2 regions of the Planococcus sp. S3-L1 genome follow, and region 1 is predicted to be linked to the other one. Evidence: a T-box and tRNA genes for the amino acid it is inferred to sense, from the RefSeq annotation. Region 1 holds a T-box; the other holds one or more tRNA genes.

Region 1 (8,893 bases):
ATTATGCGTTGGCGCATGTCTATGCATTTTTATTGTTGCTCATTAATTTCTTTTTGGGTAGCCGGTTATCTGAATTTCATTTTTGGTATTAAAGAAAGGTAGGATTTAGTTGAGAAAAATTATTGTAGGTTCAAGAAGAAGCAAGTTGGCGTTGACACAAACAAATCAGTTTATTGATAAGTTAAAAGCAGCAGGCGTACCATTTGAATTTGAAATCAAAGAAATTGTCACGAAAGGCGACCGTATCGTTGATGTGATGCTATCAAAAGTAGGCGGCAAAGGCTTATTTGTTAAAGAAATTGAACAAGCTCTTTTTGCTAAAGAAATCGATTTTGCTGTTCACAGCATGAAAGATATGCCTTCTGTATTACCTGAAGGTCTTGCAATTGGGTGTATTCCTGAACGTGAAGACCCGCGTGATGCTTATATTGCGAACGACCATGTAAAATTAATGGAATTGCCAGTTGGCGCAGTTGTTGGAACGAGTAGTTTGCGTCGCAGTTCTCAATTGTTACTAATACGTCCGGACCTTGATATTCAATGGATTCGCGGCAATATTGATACACGTCTTGCGAAATTACATGCGGGCGATTTTGACGCCATTATTTTAGCAGCGGCTGGTTTGAAACGGATGGGCTGGAAAGATGACTTAGTCACTGAATTTATGGAAGTGGACGAATGCCTGCCAGCAATCGGACAAGGCGCATTAGGGATCGAGTGCCGTGAAGACGACAAAGAATTGATGGCTGAATTAGCGAAACTTAACGATGACAATACAGCATTAGCTGTTAACGCAGAACGTAAATTCCTCAAAGACATGGATGGCAGCTGCCAAGTCCCCATTGCGGGATATGCAACAGTGAACGAGGGAGAAATCACCTTTACTGGACTAATTTCTTCACCAGAAGCTGATCAAGTTTTCAAAGAAGTGGCGATTAGTCGCGATCCAATCGAAGCTGGCCGCATCGTAGCTGAGAAAATTAGTGCACAAGGCGGCTATGAGTTAATTCAGCGCGTCAAAGCCGAAAGCAATGTCTAAAAAAGAAAATTTGCTCGAAGGTCAAACTGTGATTTTTACAGGTTCCAGAGAACCTATAGAAGCGCTTGAACATGCACAGTCGTTTGGTGCCCAAACACGTTACTTGCCACTTGTGGAAACGATAAGTCGGCAGTCAAAAAAACCGGATTTTGCAGGCTATGACTGGTTAATTTTTACTAGCCGTACAAGTGCTGAAGTGTTTTGTCAACTGGATGAAACCGTTAGCGCTAAAATTGCAGCAGTAGGCGATCAAACGGCTGCTGTGTTGCAACGGCATGGCCACAGCGTTGATTTTATACCGAAAGTTTTTAGTGCCGATCATTTTATCGAAGAATTCCCACCTGTTTCTGGCGTCGCCAAATGCTTGTTTATTAAAGGTCAAATGGCGAAAAACACCATCGCCTCTATGTCGATGCAAGTGGATGAGTGGGTTGTTTACGATACCATTCTGAATATCGAAAACGCTAAGCTGGTCGTTCAACTAAAAGACGTTATTGTTCTTTTCGCCAGTCCTTCTGCTGTGTCGGCGTACCGACAAGCAGGTGGAGATTGGTCGAATATCCGCACCGCGGCGATTGGCCACGTTACGAAAAAGGCGATACTAAAAAGCGGCGGAACAGTGGATTACACGCCTAAAAAATATACGTATATAGAAGTTATCAATGAAATAGCGAAAGGAAGTTTGTCGAAATGAAAGAATTAAATTTTAACCGTCACCGTCGTTTGCGCGGTTCTGCTAATATCCGTTCAATGGTTCGCGAAACGAGCTTGCATAAAGAGGACTTTATTTATCCGATTTTTGTTGTAGAAGGCGAAAACATTAAAACAGAAATTTCTTCAATGCCAGGCGTTTTCCATTTTTCGTTGGATAAATTAGGTGAAGAATTAGATGAAGTGGTGGACCTTGGAATTCCTTCTGTTATTCTTTTTGGCGTACCGAACGAAAAAGATGCGGTTGGCACACAAGCTTATCACGACCATGGTATCACTCAAGAAGCCATCCGTTTTGCGAAAAATCGTCATCCTGAGTTAGTCGTTATTGCAGATACCTGTCTGTGCCAATATACCGATCATGGCCATTGTGGCGTAATCGAAAATGGTGTGATTTTAAATGACGAATCACTAGATTTACTAGCACGCACTGCGGTTTCTCAAGCAAAAGCTGGAGCTGACATTATTGCACCATCAAATATGATGGACGGTTTTGTTGCTGCAATTCGCTACGGACTTGACCAAGCGGGATTCGAAAACACACCCATTATGTCGTACGGTGTTAAATATTCGTCTGCTTATTACGGACCTTTCCGTGAAGCGGCTCACAGTACACCGCAATTTGAGGATCGTAAAACGTACCAAATGGATCCAGCAAACCGTATGGAAGCGTTACGTGAAGCAACTTCTGATATTCAAGAAGGTGCAGATTTCATGATTGTTAAGCCAGCTTTGTCGTACTTAGACATTATCCGTGAAGTTCGCGATAATTTTGATGTACCGATTGTCGCTTATAACGTATCGGGTGAATACGCGATGGTCAAAGCAGCTGCCGCAAATGGCTGGATTGATGAAAAGAAAATCGTTTTAGAAACTTTATTGAGCATGAAACGCGCGGGAGCAGATATCGTTATGACTTATCACGCGAAAGACGCAGCACGCTGGTTGGAGGGAAAAGAATGACATACGAAAAATCATTAGCCGCATTTACTGAAGCAAAAACTTTAATGCCAGGTGGCGTTAATAGCCCAGTCCGTGCCTTTAAATCGGTCAATATGGATCCGATTTTCATGAAGTCAGGAAGCGGTGCCACAATTACAGATATTGACGGAAATTCGTATATTGACTACGTTTTGTCATACGGCCCATTAATTTTAGGCCATGCTGAACCAGCAGTCGTCAACGCAATTCAAGAAACAGCAGCGCTTGGAACGTCATTCGGTGCGCCAACTGAACTTGAAAATACGATGGCGAAACTAGTTATGGAACGCGTTCCATCGATTGAAATGATTCGTATGGTATCTTCTGGAACAGAAGCAACGATGAGTGCATTGCGTGTAGCACGTGGCTATACCGGCCGCGATAAAATCTTGAAATTCGAAGGCTGCTATCACGGTCACGGCGACAGTCTATTAATCAAAGCAGGTTCAGGTGTCGCAACTTTAGGTTTGCCAGATTCACCAGGTGTACCCGAATCAGTCGCTAAAAATACCATTACCGTGCCATTTAATGACTTAGAAAGCGTTCGTATGGCTTTCCAAGAATACGGCAGTGAACTAGCGGCAGTTATCGTAGAACCGGTTGCTGGAAACATGGGCGTGGTTCCGCCAAACGAAGGCTTCTTAATGGAGCTGCGCAACTTAACGCACGAAAACGGCACGCTTCTTATTTTTGACGAAGTCATGACCGGATTCCGTGTTGGCTATCATTGTGCACAAGGTCATTACGGCGTTACACCCGACATGACGTGTCTCGGTAAAGTAATCGGCGGCGGTTTACCAGTCGGTGCATTCGGTGGTAAGCGTGAAATTATGCAGCAAGTCGCACCAAGTGGTTCTATTTATCAAGCAGGCACACTCTCTGGAAATCCACTCGCAATGCGCGCAGGCTTTGAAACGTTGTCTCGTTTAACAGAAGAAAGCTACAACACTTTTATCGAACGCGGCGACCAGCTTGAAAAAGGATTCCGAGAAGCTGCAACCAAATACAACATCCCGCACACAGTCAACCGTGCAGGCTCGATGATTGGTTTTTTCTTCACAAACGAAAACGTGGTCGACTTTGCAACAGCGAAAACTTCAGATACCGATTTGTTCGCTGACTATTACCGTTTAATGGCGGCAGAAGGTATTTACTTGCCGCCGTCTCAATTTGAAGGCATGTTCCTATCGACTGCCCACACGGAAGAGCATATCGCAAAAACCGTAGAAGCATTCCATGCCGTATTTGCTAAATTGGCACGCTAAAAATAGACAGGGCTATCCTGAAAGGTCATAAAAATGACCCTTTGGGATAGCCCTTTTTTTAGAGTGATTTTGATCTGTTTAAGTAGTCGCTTTTATCTCAATAGTTAGTAGTGAAAAATTAGCAAGATATAGAAAATCGGTATTGCTGTTCCAAAGCTCGCTCCAAGCTATTCATCTCGTCTCACATTGTTACGCTCAAAACGACCGAAGCGATGTATAGAACCTAAGAAAAACGACTATCCCAGTTCAATGCAACCTTACTCAGCGAAGGCGCGTGCACCACCGCCGTCGAGCGTCTCCAGAACCTTACACCCTCTACTCCCACATAAAAATAGGTGCACTTATGCATCCACCACTCCCTAGCTGAGGCGCGTGCACCACCGCGGCCGAGCGTCTCCAGAGCCTTACACCCTCTACTCCCACATAAAAATAGGTGCACTTGTGCATCCAGCAGTCCCTAGCTGAGGCGCGTCGCGGGCTAGGCGAAGCGAAAAGACCGGTGAACTTCCGGGCTTATCGCGAGAGCCATGCCCAAAGCGACCGAAGCGGCATAAGAAAGCGAGGCTACTTTCTCGAGCTTGCACCCCCACATCAATCTTCATTCACTAGGCGAAGTAACGAAACAACACCAACTACCTACCCTACACCACCAAAGCCATGTCCATTGACTAAGCAAGGAGCGAGCACGGGCTAGGCAAAGCAAAAAGACCGGTGAACTTCCGGGCTTATTGCGGGAGCCATGCCCAAAGCGACCGAAGCGACATAAGAAAGCAGAAATAACTACCACCTCAATCAAACCTTACAAAATAAACTTGACGCTAAAACCAAGTATTGAGTACAATAAGAGTAATTAGATATTCATGCGTTGAAGAGGATAGTAAATTGTACGTTACATTTCAGAGAGAAGACCAGTTGGTGAGAGGTTTTCATGAGCGTCCAGTTGAATGTCACCTCCGAGCAGTTGCCGTGAAACGAGTAGCGGGAACCGGACTGAACATCCGTTATGAAACTTGAGAGCCAGGTGTGCAAGTGGACCTGTGTATAAAGGTGGTACCGCGAAAAACTCCTTCGTCCTTTACAGACGACGGGAGTTTTTTGCGTTCTACCAGAAATTAAAGGAGGAATTCCAATGACTGAACAAATGTCCACCAAGTACGATCCACAATCGATTGAAAAAGGGCGTTACGATTGGTGGGTCAACAACAAATTCTTCGAAGCAAAACCTGAAAGCGGCAAAACGCCGTATACCATTGTAATTCCACCACCAAACGTTACCGGCAAGTTGCACTTAGGCCACGCGTGGGATACAACATTACAAGACATCATGACACGTATGAAACGCATGCAAGGCTTTGATGCGTTATGGTTACCAGGAATGGACCATGCCGGTATTGCGACGCAAGCCAAAGTAGAAGGCAAATTAAAAGAAGAAGGACGTTCACGTTATGACTTAGGACGCGAAGCGTTTCTTGAAGAATCATGGAAATGGAAAGATCAATACGCAGGGCACATTCGCGAGCAATGGGCAAAATTAGGGCTAGGTCTTGATTATTCGCGTGAGCGTTTTACATTAGATGACGGCTTATCAAAAGCAGTAAGAGAAGTATTTGTTAAGCTGTATGAGAAAAAACTCATTTACCGCGGCAAATACATCATCAACTGGGACCCAAACACAAAAACAGCGATTTCCGACATTGAAGTTATTTACAAAGACGTACAAGGTGCGTTTTATCATATGCGTTACCCACTTGCAGATGGTAGTGGTCATATTGAAATCGCCACGACACGTCCCGAAACAATGCTTGGCGATACAGCCGTTGCTGTTCACCCGAAAGACGAGCGTTACCAGCACTTGATCGGCAAGAAAGTGATTTTGCCAATTATTGGCCGGGAAATTGAAATTGTAGCGGATGATTACGTAGATAGAGAATTTGGAAGTGGTGCTGTAAAAATTACACCGGCTCACGACCCGAATGACTTTGAAATTGGAAACCGTCATCATTTAGAACGCGTACTAGTTATGCACGAAGACGGTTCGATGAACGAAAACGCTGGCAAGTATGAAGGACTGGATCGTTTTGAATGTCGGAAGCAAATTGTCAAAGATCTGCAAGACCTGGATGTGTTATTTAAAATTGAAGAGCATTTGCATTCAGTAGGCCATTCTGAGCGTAGCGGAGCAGTGGTTGAGCCTTACCTATCAACACAATGGTTTGTCGATATGAAGCCACTTGCTGCTGCTTCAGTTGAGGCACAAAAAAACGATGCGGGTGTTAACTTTGTGCCGGATCGTTTTGAGAAAACCTATTTGCACTGGATGGAAAACATTCGCGATTGGTGTATTTCGCGCCAACTTTGGTGGGGACATCAAATTCCAGCTTGGTATCATAACGAAACAGGCGAAATCTATGTAGGTCACGAAGCACCGGCAGACGCTGAAAACTGGACACAAGACGAAGACGTATTAGACACGTGGTTCTCATCTGCTTTATGGCCGTTCTCGACACTTGGCTGGCCAGAAGAAAACGATGATCTTAGCCGTTACTACCCGACGGACGTATTGGTGACAGGCTACGACATCATTAACTTTTGGGTGTCACGGATGATTTTCCAAGCTTTAGAATTCACGGGTGAAAAACCGTTTAAAGATGTCTTGATTCACGGACTTGTGCGCGATGCTGAAGGGCGTAAAATGTCCAAATCACTCGGCAACGGCGTTGACCCGATGGACGTCATTTCTGAGTACGGAGCCGATTCGCTGCGTTATTTCCTCGCAACAGCTTCGTCTCCAGGACAAGATCTTCGGTACGCAAATGACAAAGTCGAATCCGTTTGGAACTTTGCCAATAAAATCTGGAATGCGTCTCGTTTTGCGTTGATGAACATGGAAGGCATGACGTACGACCAAATCGACTTGTCAGGCAAAAAGTCCGTTGCGGATTCATGGATTCTGACGCGTTTGAACGAAACCATCGAACAAGTAACGGAACTTGCAGAACGCTATGAATTTGGCGAAGTGGGCCGTTCACTTTACAACTTTATATGGGATGATTTCTGTGACTGGTATATCGAAATGTCGAAATTGCCATTATACGGTGAGGACGAAAGAGCGAAGAAAATGACGCGTTCAGTTCTTGCTTACGTACTCGACAACACGATGCGTTTATTGCACCCGTTCATGCCATTTATTACAGAAGAAATTTGGCAGAACTTGCCGCATGAAGGTGAATCGATTACCATTGCGGCGTGGCCGACAGTAGATAACTCATTAACAGACCAAAGTCAGTCTTCAAGCATGAAGCTGTTAATGGATGTGATTCGTTCTGTACGTACGATCCGTGCAGAAGTACAATCGCCAATGAGCAAAAAAGTGCCGTTGACGATTTCGGCAAAAGATGCCAATACGCATGCCGTGCTAGAAGCAAATGCCGCGTATATCGAACGTTTCTGTAACCCGGAAACCTTAACGATCGGCGAAAACATGGTAGCTCCTGAAAAATCGATGTCTGCAGTAGTATCCGGTGCTGAATTGTTTATGCCACTTGAAGGCTTGATCGACATTGATGCAGAACTTGCGCGTCTCGGTAAAGAACGCGAAAAATGGGCAAAAGAAGTCAAGCTCGTGAGCGGCAAATTGTCGAACGAACGCTTTGTGTCTAAAGCGCCAGAAGCAGTTGTCGCCGAAGAACGTGCGAAACAAGCCGATTACCTAGAAAAACACGCAACAGTTGAAAAACGTATCGAAGAATTAAAGAACTTGTAAAACGAAAAAAACCGTTTTCCCAATGGGGAGAGCGGTTTTTTGTAGTTAACAAGCTAATAAATTAGACTTAGGAATGGACATTTCACATATCGTTTTGGTATAGCTCTCGCAAAAAGCGAGCCTTCTCGCTTCGCTTAGCCGCTGAACACGCCGACGCTAAGAAATTCACTAAATCAGAAATGTCGAATTTTTTCGGTGTTTACATAAAAATAAAGCAGACTCCGGCAGAATATCCAGAGGTAAAAAATAGTCCAACTTAACTAGAAATCATTTCGGTCGATCTTCCCGCCCGAACGGTGCATGTTGTTCCAGTGTTCGCAGGTACTCTACTAACAATTCGGCGATGTTTTCTTCGTGTGTTTTATAAAATGACCGGGCCCCAACAGGATCTTCGATTTCATTGAACAGGTGCTGACCGTCTTCTAATAGTAAAAAATCGATTCCGACATAGTCGCTTTTTAAAGCGCGGGCAATACGTAAGACATCCTTTTCTTGAGCGGCAGTGAGGATGTATTTCTCAACAGTACCGCCGAGAGAATAGTTCACTTTAAAAGAGTCTTTAGAGCTGCGTTTGACAGCACCAATGACATTATTGCCGATTACATAAGCACGGACGTCCGCTTGGTGCGGAATGACCGGCTGGAAAATCAGTGGCGAAGAGGTAACGGGCATGTCTTGAACGGCTTGGAGCAGCCAAACTTCGGAACCTCCGTGCCCGTCTGCGGTTTTTGCCACACACGGAAATTCAGTTGCTGTTTGGTAGCTGGGAATAACAGGAACTCCAAGGAATAGAAACAATTGATAACTTTGCCATTTGTCATTGGCAATGCGGTTGACTTCGGCACGGTTTACCAGTCGAACCTGTTGGTCTTCTAGAAATCGTGCAGCTTGAGGGCGCCGCGCGCGAAACACCACGGTTTCACTTTTAACGGTTTCCGCGAGTAGCTGGAGTCCGTTTGAACTCCAATCGTCCCATTGGATCAAACGAACATCAACAAAACGCTGCAGTTCTTCTATAAATTCGTGGTTGCGTTTTGCGTCCGCTGTTTCATAGAGAAGTTTCATGCTAAGTCCTCCACTATATAGGCAATCATGGCGTCTGCGACATTAATGCCTGTGACATTTAAAATATTG
Region 2 (8,893 bases), on a different contig from region 1:
TCGCCCCTTCGTCTTTTGTGTTTTTATTTAGTTTTGATTAATCGCGGTCATCATCTTCTTCATCTGAAGCAAGGTTTAGAATAGAGCCGTCTTTAGCATTAACATCAACTTCATGTTCTATGCGTCCATCTTGAACTTCAACCTCGTAGTAAGCAGGATTTTCTTCGGCTTTTAGCTCAAACCCTTCGAAAGTTCCATTCACTGTAGCTAACGCCGCTTTAATCGCTTCGTCAGAACTAATAAATTCTCCCACTGTAGCTGTCTGAGATTTTTCAGCGTTGTCTTTTTCACGCTTCTGCTCAAGTACTTCACCCGTATAAGCATCAAATTCAATGTCGTATTCGTAGCCATCAAAATCAATTTCTACTTCGTAATTGGCTCTTTTGTCGTCTGTATCCAATTCAATATCCGTAATGCGACCATTTGCCAGTTCAAGCGCTTTCGCTGAAATTTCTTCTGTGCTCATCATTTTTTCAGTTGCGACTTCTTGTACGTCATCAGTCACTTTGCCATTAACAGCTGCTGTTTCCGAATTGGCTACTACAACGCCTCCAAAAGCTAAAACCCCGACTGCTACTGGAATATACACTAATTTCTTCATGTAATTTCTCCTCCTCATTTGTTGTTACTCTTACAATAACCTCTTCTTCTGAGTAGAAGATTAAGGCAAGATGAGAAACTGATGAGAAATGAATGCAGATTCGTTCAAGTCAATTGTCCCATTCGACTGTCATTGTATCGCCACGAACTGCATGAATTTGAATTGTCGCTTCTTGATCCGTTTCGTCATTCTCAATTTCAATCAAGTAATAGCCACCATCTACGGTCTCCACGAATTCATCGTCTTGAACTTCTCCTGACAATGTTTTTTTAGCCAGTCTAATCGCTTCGTTGCGTGTAATAATCCGCTCGAGATCCGGTTCTTCTGACGGAACTACTTGAACCGGCTCTTTACTGATTGTTAATACTTCCCCTGTTGCAGCAGATAGCACCAAAGTCGAGACTTGCGTTTCTTCCTCGACTTTAACGGTGTACTCGTTTCGATCTTTGTTGTAGGTGTTGCTCCCAATTATTCCTTCAACTTTCTCTAAAGCCATCTTTTCTGCCTGTTGTTCGGTTAATTTTTTAGCTTTTTCCGTTTTTTTTAGTAGTTTCATGCTTTCTACTTGGCCGTTTTGTCGGTTTACTAGAGCGAGATAGCGTCCATCTGTCCGTTGGAATTCGACTTGGTAATCTTCTCCAGAGGCTGTAGTTTGTTCAATACTTCCCCCGTACAAGCTAATTACCGTTTCCTCGGCCTGCTCTTCTGAAATTTCAGGAGAAGTGCGTGGAAACAGCAGAAAGGCTATTACTGACCCACCAAGTAAAATCGTCGCTAAGGTCATCAAAATCCACTTTCGCATCATCATCCCTCCTGTTTCAAGTGTACATCAGCAACATTAGAATTCTCTGAGAAAGTAATGGTTACTGTCGTACCCAACTGCTCGATGCTCTCCAGACTAATTTCAACCTTCAATGAATCAGCCAGTTGTTTTGCCAATGATAGACCTAACCCAAATCCCCCAGTTTCTCGGTTCCTTGCTTTATCTACACGATAAAATCGTTCAAAGACAAAAGGCACTGCATCTTTTGGAATGCCGATTCCTGTATCACGAATCTGAATAACGGTGTCTCCATTTTTTTGAGCGATTACCTCAATTTTATTAGCGCTATACTTTCTGGCATTGTCCAGCAAAATATAGAGAAGCTGCTTGAACTTCGAGACATCTGTAACGACCGGTAGTGACTGTTCAGCTGTAATCAACTCGAACTCACGATCATAAGATGTGTTCATGGCCGTGACGGTTTGCGCCAGTATATCGACTACATTTACAGTGATCCATTCCATTTGTGATTCGCTTCGGCGAGCAATATGCAGCAATTGCTCGATCAACACCTTCATCCGGTCGGTCTCTGCACGTATGGCTACCAAACTTTCCTCCGCAATTTTTTTATCGTGCATGCCTTGTCGCTGGAGCAGTTTGGCATAGCTGCCGATTACCGTTAGCGGTGTCTTTAGTTCGTGGGAAGCATTCGAAACAAATTCTTCTTGCTTGGAATAGTTTTCTTCTAACAAGTCCATCATTTCATTGAAGGTATTGCCCATCTCAGTCAATTCATCGTGTGAATTGCTTGCTACCGGTAGTTTTTCAAAATTACCGTTACGCTGTATGCGTGTCATGGTAGTCGTCAAATTGGTAATCGGCCGTGTAACAATTCTTCCTAGAACGACACTCGAAATAATCACGGGAATCATAGCTAGCAAAGTGACAGCAACTAAAACCAGCCGCAGCGTCTCCAAGTTTTTTGTCGTTTCCTGCATCGACTGTGCAACTGTAACTTCTGCCACTTGGCCATCCGTCCAAATAATCGGTGCTTTAACATAAGCAAAGCGCTCGCCTTCCACGTTGATTGTGCCCGACAGCTCTTCTAGTTTATCGGGGAGCTTGACAGTTACCGTTGGAGATTGGATAGGTGCTAGTTGTTGACCATCAGCTGTCGTAACTTTCACAAGCCCATTAACAGGGACATAGGCACGCAGCACCGTACTTGGATCTTCCGTTTCCGTATTATTAAACTTCGCCACCAGTGCGTTCGTTTCCGTCTGAAGCTGTTCAACTTCTGTCGAATACGTCAATCGGCTAAATGAAAAATAAATAACGAAAGCCAAGATTAACAAAATCACCAGCATCAACAACGTGGAGGAAATATGAATTTTATTTTTTAGTTTCATGGCTTTGCTCCTTCAACACATAGCCCACTCCACGAACGGTTTGGATATACGTAGAACGTTCACCCAAATCTACTTTCTTCCGCAAATAGCGAATATAAACGTCGATTACATTGGTGTCTCCGTAATAATCATAGCCCCACACCGCATTCAAGACTTGTTCACGGCTAAGCACTTGCTGTGAGTTTTTAATCAAATACAGCAATAAATCAAATTCCCGTGGCGTCAATTCAATCATCCGTCCGTTACGTTTGACGTCCCGCGTACTTTCGTTCATTTCCAGCTCATGAAAACGGTGAAGCGCTGAATTTCCATTACCGTTTGATAGGCGCAGACACGCACGAATTCGTGCCAGCACTTCTTCAATCTCAAACGGTTTCGTAATATAATCATTGGCACCTAAATCCAAACCAGCCACTTTATCTTTTACATCGTCTTTAGCTGTTAGCAAAATAACCGGAATCGCCGCATCCGATATGCGGATACGCTTTAACACATCCAAGCCGTGGATTTCTGGCAACATCAAATCGAGCAACACCAAATCCCAGTTCTGCTCCCGGAACTGAATCAATCCTTCAGATCCTGTATGAGCAACGCCTGTTTCATATCCTTCAAACTTCAATTCCAATTCCAATACACGCGCAATGCTTTTTTCATCTTCAACAATTAAAATGCGTTCTGCCATTGCCATCACCTCTTACTAAGTATCATATCAGATTCATGAAAAGCGCAGGTGCCCATGTAGATTCGACGGGCATAAGACAGACCAGCAGTGTGGCGCTCTTTGCCACGCAGCTGGGTTGGCTTATGACCCTAGAATCTGGGCGCCGGAGCCTGGACACTGAAAAGCGCAGGCGCCCATGTAGATTCGACGGGCATAAGACAGACCAGCAGTGTGGCGCTCTTTGCCACGCAGCTGGGTTGGCTTATGACCCTAGAATCTGGGCGCCGGAGCCTGGACACTGAAAAGCGCAGGCGCCCATGTAGATTCGACGGGCATAAGACAGACAGAAACGAAAAAAACGACCCGAAGGCCGCTTATTTCAGTACTGTCTTGATCCATTTCGCTTTATTTTTGTAGGGTGGAAACAGTAAATTTGTCGATAGTTTAGTTGATTTCTTCAAGATGGATTTAGCGTGTGTAAAGGTTTCAAAGCTGGATTTACCATGATAGGAATTGATACCCGACGTTCCGATGCCACCAAACGGTAAATAAGAGCTACCCACATGAGAAACCGTATCGTTAATACAGCCGCCGCCAAATGGTAATTGATCTAAGAAAAATTGTGTCGCACGTTCATTTTCTGAAAACAAATACGCCGATAATGGTTTCGGCAAGTTACGGATTTGACGCAACAATAACGGCAAGTCTGTATAGCTAATAATTGGTAAAATCGGACCAAAAATCTCGTCTTCCATAGAGGGACTGTCCCAGCTAACATTGTTTAGAAGGACCGGTTCGATATACAAGTCATTGCGATCCGTATTGCCGCCATAAATAATTTGTCCCGCTTCTTTGCGAATAATTTCAGTCAATCGATCAAAATGTTGAGTGTTGACGATCCGCCCAAAATCAGGACTCTGTTGTGCATCTTTGCCGTAAAAGCCTTTTATTGTTTTCGTTAAAATTTTCAGGAATTCTTCTTTAACCGATTCGTGTACACAAATATAATCAGGTGCCACACATGTCTGACCGGTATTCATCAGTTTCCCCCAAGCAATTCGTTTTGCAGCAAGTTCCAGGTTCGCTGTTTGGTCGACAATCGCCGGGCTTTTGCCTCCGAGTTCTAAGGTAATCGGCGTTAAGCGCTCGGATGCAGCTTTCATGATGACTTTTCCGACATTCACACTGCCGGTAAAGAAAACATAATCAAATGAGGCATGAATCAATGCGATTACTTCTTCACGTTCGCCTTCGACTGCGCGAACATAGTAAGAAGGAAATGCTTCTTCAATTATAGTACCAATTACTTTTGCCACGTGAGGTGTTGCTTCTGAAGGCTTGACTATCGCACAATTCCCACCGACAATCGCTCCAATTAATGGCTCCATAACCAATTGGAATGGATAATTGAAAGGCCCAATGATTAACACAGAGCCGTATGGTTCACGGATAACAAAGCTTTTAGCCGGCTGAAGATGAATTGGTGTCTTGACGTGTTCAGGCTTCATCCAGTCTTCTATATTTTTTGCCATGCTGCCGATGCTATCGAGTACAAAACCGACTTCTGTTGCATAAGCTTCAAATTCACTTTTTCCTAAATCTTTTTTCAAAGCATCGATAATCTCTTTTTCATGAGATTGGATCACGCTTTTTAAGCGGTACAATTGTTCAATTCGAAAATCCGCTGGTTTCGTGTCACCTGTATAAAAGTAAGCACGTTGTTCTTCTATCATGCGTTCCACATCAGTTGCTGTAAAATTCATTGTCCAACCTCCTCTAAGTTTCTTCAGTATAGCAATTTTGGCATTGCATAAGCGAAGTTAATGACCTTAAGTTCTTTACCCAAAAGAATTATAGAAAAAACAAAGAGTTATTCCATCAGTAAATGATCGATATAGCGTTGAACAATTAATCCTTCTTCGAAATTAACCAATAAAGTAGACTGGTTATTCATTTCTTCAAACAGCGACGGGACTTCTTCAAATTCTTCAATCAATTGACGGTCTTCTCCGTACATTGATTTATAAAGGGTTGTCCAGTTTTCTAGAGTCAGCACGCCCTGTTCTCCATACACTTTAAACTGCAATAATTCTTTTTGACCAATATTGCTAATCCCTGTCAGTAAAAAAGGGATTTTTGCTTCGGTAAGTCCGTGTGCAATGAGTCCAGTTTCGCATTTATCCGCTTGTTCTGGATAGGTAATATGATGAGATGTAAACGACAATGCTCCAAAGAGACGATGCATTAATTGAAAATAATGAGGGAACACTTCACGAACAAATCCACCTTGGCTCCTTGAACCAATCCACGGATTTTGTTGCCATAACCTCGGCCAGTCTGGGAAAAAAGTTTGAAGTTCGATTCGGACAATTTTTCCGATATCGCCTTCCTTAATGCGCTTGGCCATTTCACGAATTGCAGGTTTATACATTAAGGGGAAATGCATGGCAGTTTGCACTCGGTTATTTTGTACAGTTTTTACCATCGCTTTGCCAGCTTCAACATTGTGGGCCAATGGTTTTTCGCACAGGATATTAATCCCTGCACTAGCTGCACGTTCAGCGATTTCTTCGTGAAAAGCGGGAGGCGTCGCAATATAAACCCAATTGATGTCTGAATGCAGCACTTCTTCCACTGATTTCGCCATAGGGATTCCGTAAGTTTCACTAATTTGCGTAAGACGCTCTGTTTGTGGATCAAAAACTATTTTTATGTCCACATGATGTTCTTGTTCCAGTTGCTTAATAATTCGTTCGCCAACAATTCCTGTTCCAATGATGCCAATTGAAATCATGCCAAATCTCTCCTTTTAATGCTTTTCAGCTTTTTTACCTTATTTGTTTATTAGTGTAACCTTTAAGGGTATAGAATAGTCAAACAATACAATTAAAACCAGGGGGGAAATAAAATGAATGAACAGACCTATTGGTGGGAAACTATTTTTACGGGTGAATTAGAAGTTGGGGTTAATAAGGAAAAATTAGAAGGTCTCACGGAAGAATCGCTTTTGTATTACGCTGAAACAGCATCACCCGCGGAGACAACACTTTAATTGCGGAAACGGATTAGACTCTATCACTCCCGTACATAAAGGCGCCTTTTCAATTTTTGATTGAAAGAGGCGTTTTATTATGCCGTTTTTTAGCGTTAACGACGGGAACGATCGACTTAGAGCCGTTATCCAATTGCCAGGTAACATAATTATTTATATACTTATGAAGAACTGAAAGTGGGGATTGTGATGAAACTAAAATTGATGCTAGTTGCTGTATTATTCCTATCGGGCTGCGGAATGTTAGAATCGACCGACACTTCTGGCACCACGGACCAAATTGATGTGAAAGTAACGCAAGTTATTGATGGCGATACTATAAAAATTATATACGAAGGCGAAGAAGTGACGGTTCGCTACCTATTAATAGACACACCCGAAACCAATCATCCACGCCTTGGCAAACAACCGCTTGGTAGTGAGGCCACTGAAGAAAACAGACGTTTGATCGAATCTGGTGATGTATCGATTGAATTTGATGTCGGTGACCGCTTTGATGATTATGACCGTTTACTTGCTTACATTTATGTCGATGGTGAGAGCGTTCAAGAACAAATGTTAGCATCTGGCCTGGCCAGAGTTGCTTACGTCTTTCCTCCAAACACACGTCACCTCGACGATTTTGAACAAGTAGAGCAAGTCGCCAAAGACAGCCAAACAGGCATTTGGCAATATGAAAATTATTCAACAGACCGCGGCTTTGACTCGGAAGCTTACGGACAAGAACCAACTAGCACTCCGAGCACGCCCCCTAAAGAAGCAACTACCGACTGCGATATTAAAGGCAACATAAACCGCAGTGGCAATAAAATCTACCACCTGCCAAGCGACTCTTCTTACGAGCAAACCAATCCAGAAGAATGGTTCTGTTCCGAACAAGAAGCAAAAAATGCCGGCTTTAAAGGTGTTGGACAGTAGGTTAATCGACTTGTAGCAACACAAATCGCCACATGCTACTAACCGAATGACCCTAAACAGGCTTCTTTTCTTCTTTGTAAACTATTGACTTTTTCTGCGGACGAGCTATACTTATATTTGTCCTGGAAATTGAGATTCCTTAGCTCAGCTGGGAGAGCGCTACCTTGACAGGGTAGAGGTCGCTGGTTCGAGCCCAGTAGGAATCATACATGTTAATCTATCAATGGTTTGAGGCACTTTTCAAACTTCAATGGTGTAGTGGTTGGATACCGAATAAGAATCCACTACCAAAGACCGCTTCCTTATCTGATTGAAATCAGAGAGGAAGTGGTTTTTTTATTCAAGTTTACTATGCAAGACTATAGAGATGACAAGAAGCTTCTAAACCTTTCTCTTAAATTCCTAGAAATCTATATACTAACGTTAAAAGAGCTTCATATGTTCTGTGTAGTTTAGTATTTTCTAAAATCCTATCGTATATATTAAGCATTACTTATTGTCAATCTTCCAACAAATAAATTTGATGAAATCAAAAACGACTTCTACTTAGAAGTCGTAAAATGAATATATTATAGCTTACATTTTCATCATTAATTAAAAATATGTGTAACCAAAATCTTTACTCATATTCACCGTTGATTCTTTCGATTATCTACATACTTCTACTAGAGTCCTACGGCATTCACAGCATACGTCGCATCTGCATTACTGAACCCTTCAAACTCTAATTGAGCGATCAAACCGCTCCTTGAAAAGGATGTGTATTCAAGATAATTTTTAGCCATTTTTACGGCTTGCTCTCTCCAATTCGTATTAATTTTGTCCACAGCATACTTCGCATCTGCATTACTGAATCCTTCATATTCTAATTGAGCGATCAAACCGCTTCTAGAAAATGATGTGTATTCTAGATAATTTTCGGCCATTTTTACGGCTTGTCCTCTCCAATTCACATTAGTTTTGTCCACAGCATACGTCGCATCTGCATTACTAAAACCTTCATATTTTAATTGAGCAATCAAACCGCTTCTAGAAAATGATGTGTATTCTAGATAACTTTTAGCCTTTTTTATCGCTTGTTGTTGTGACACCGTTTCGGTCTTGTCAGGTGACTTGATAAAATCATCATTAAATGCTCTTGCCAGAAAAGCAGAAAACTGTTCTCTGTTCAAACTATTATTGGGCTTGAACGTTCCATCTTCATAGCCGCTTACGATTCCCATCGCAGCTAAATTCATAATAGAATAATATGAGCTCATCTTCTTGCCCACATCGCTAAAAGAGACGGTAGGCGTGATCGTCTTATTGAAAAAAGCTCGATTTAATATTATTGCCATTTCTGCTCTTGTTACTACTTTGTCGGGCTTGAACGTTCCATCAGGATACCCCGATATTAAAGAGTTTTCAGTAGCTTCAGCAATATAGCCACTTGCAATTTTTGAAGAGCTTACATCTGAAAAGCTTGTATTTCTTTGTTTTCCATCGTAGC

The links. The T-box of region 1 lies ahead of QMF37_RS04700 (valine--tRNA ligase). A T-box ahead of a tRNA ligase gene usually reads a tRNA of that ligase, here a tRNA-Val.
Region 2: it encodes a tRNA-Val, which carries the amino acid that the T-box ahead of QMF37_RS04700 (valine--tRNA ligase) is inferred to sense. The anticodon was not compared.

What each region holds. Positions count from the first base shown of each region.
Region 1 covers NZ_JASISN010000003.1:145,983-154,875, forward strand. The annotation lists gene QMF37_RS04675 (cytochrome C assembly family protein) at 1-92, shown strand, start outside; gene hemC (hydroxymethylbilane synthase) at 110-1,039, shown strand; gene QMF37_RS04685 (uroporphyrinogen-III synthase) at 1,032-1,733, shown strand; gene hemB (porphobilinogen synthase) at 1,730-2,713, shown strand; gene hemL (glutamate-1-semialdehyde 2,1-aminomutase) at 2,710-3,996, shown strand; T-box leader at 4,853-5,075, shown strand; gene QMF37_RS04700 (valine--tRNA ligase) at 5,126-7,759, shown strand; gene QMF37_RS04705 (ATP-grasp domain-containing protein) at 8,027-8,824, opposite strand; gene QMF37_RS04710 (ATP-grasp domain-containing protein) at 8,821-8,893, opposite strand, start outside.
Region 2 covers NZ_JASISN010000002.1:173,251-182,143, reverse strand. The annotation lists gene QMF37_RS02985 (PepSY domain-containing protein) at 38-601, opposite strand; gene QMF37_RS02980 (PepSY domain-containing protein) at 711-1,403, opposite strand; gene QMF37_RS02975 (HAMP domain-containing sensor histidine kinase) at 1,406-2,773, opposite strand; gene QMF37_RS02970 (response regulator transcription factor) at 2,757-3,455, opposite strand; gene QMF37_RS02965 (aldehyde dehydrogenase) at 3,809-5,197, opposite strand; gene QMF37_RS02960 (Gfo/Idh/MocA family protein) at 5,305-6,228, opposite strand; gene QMF37_RS02955 (hypothetical protein) at 6,343-6,486, shown strand; gene QMF37_RS02950 (thermonuclease family protein) at 6,676-7,404, shown strand; tRNA gene QMF37_RS02945 (tRNA-Val) at 7,538-7,610, shown strand; gene QMF37_RS02940 (S-layer homology domain-containing protein) at 8,070-8,893, opposite strand, start outside.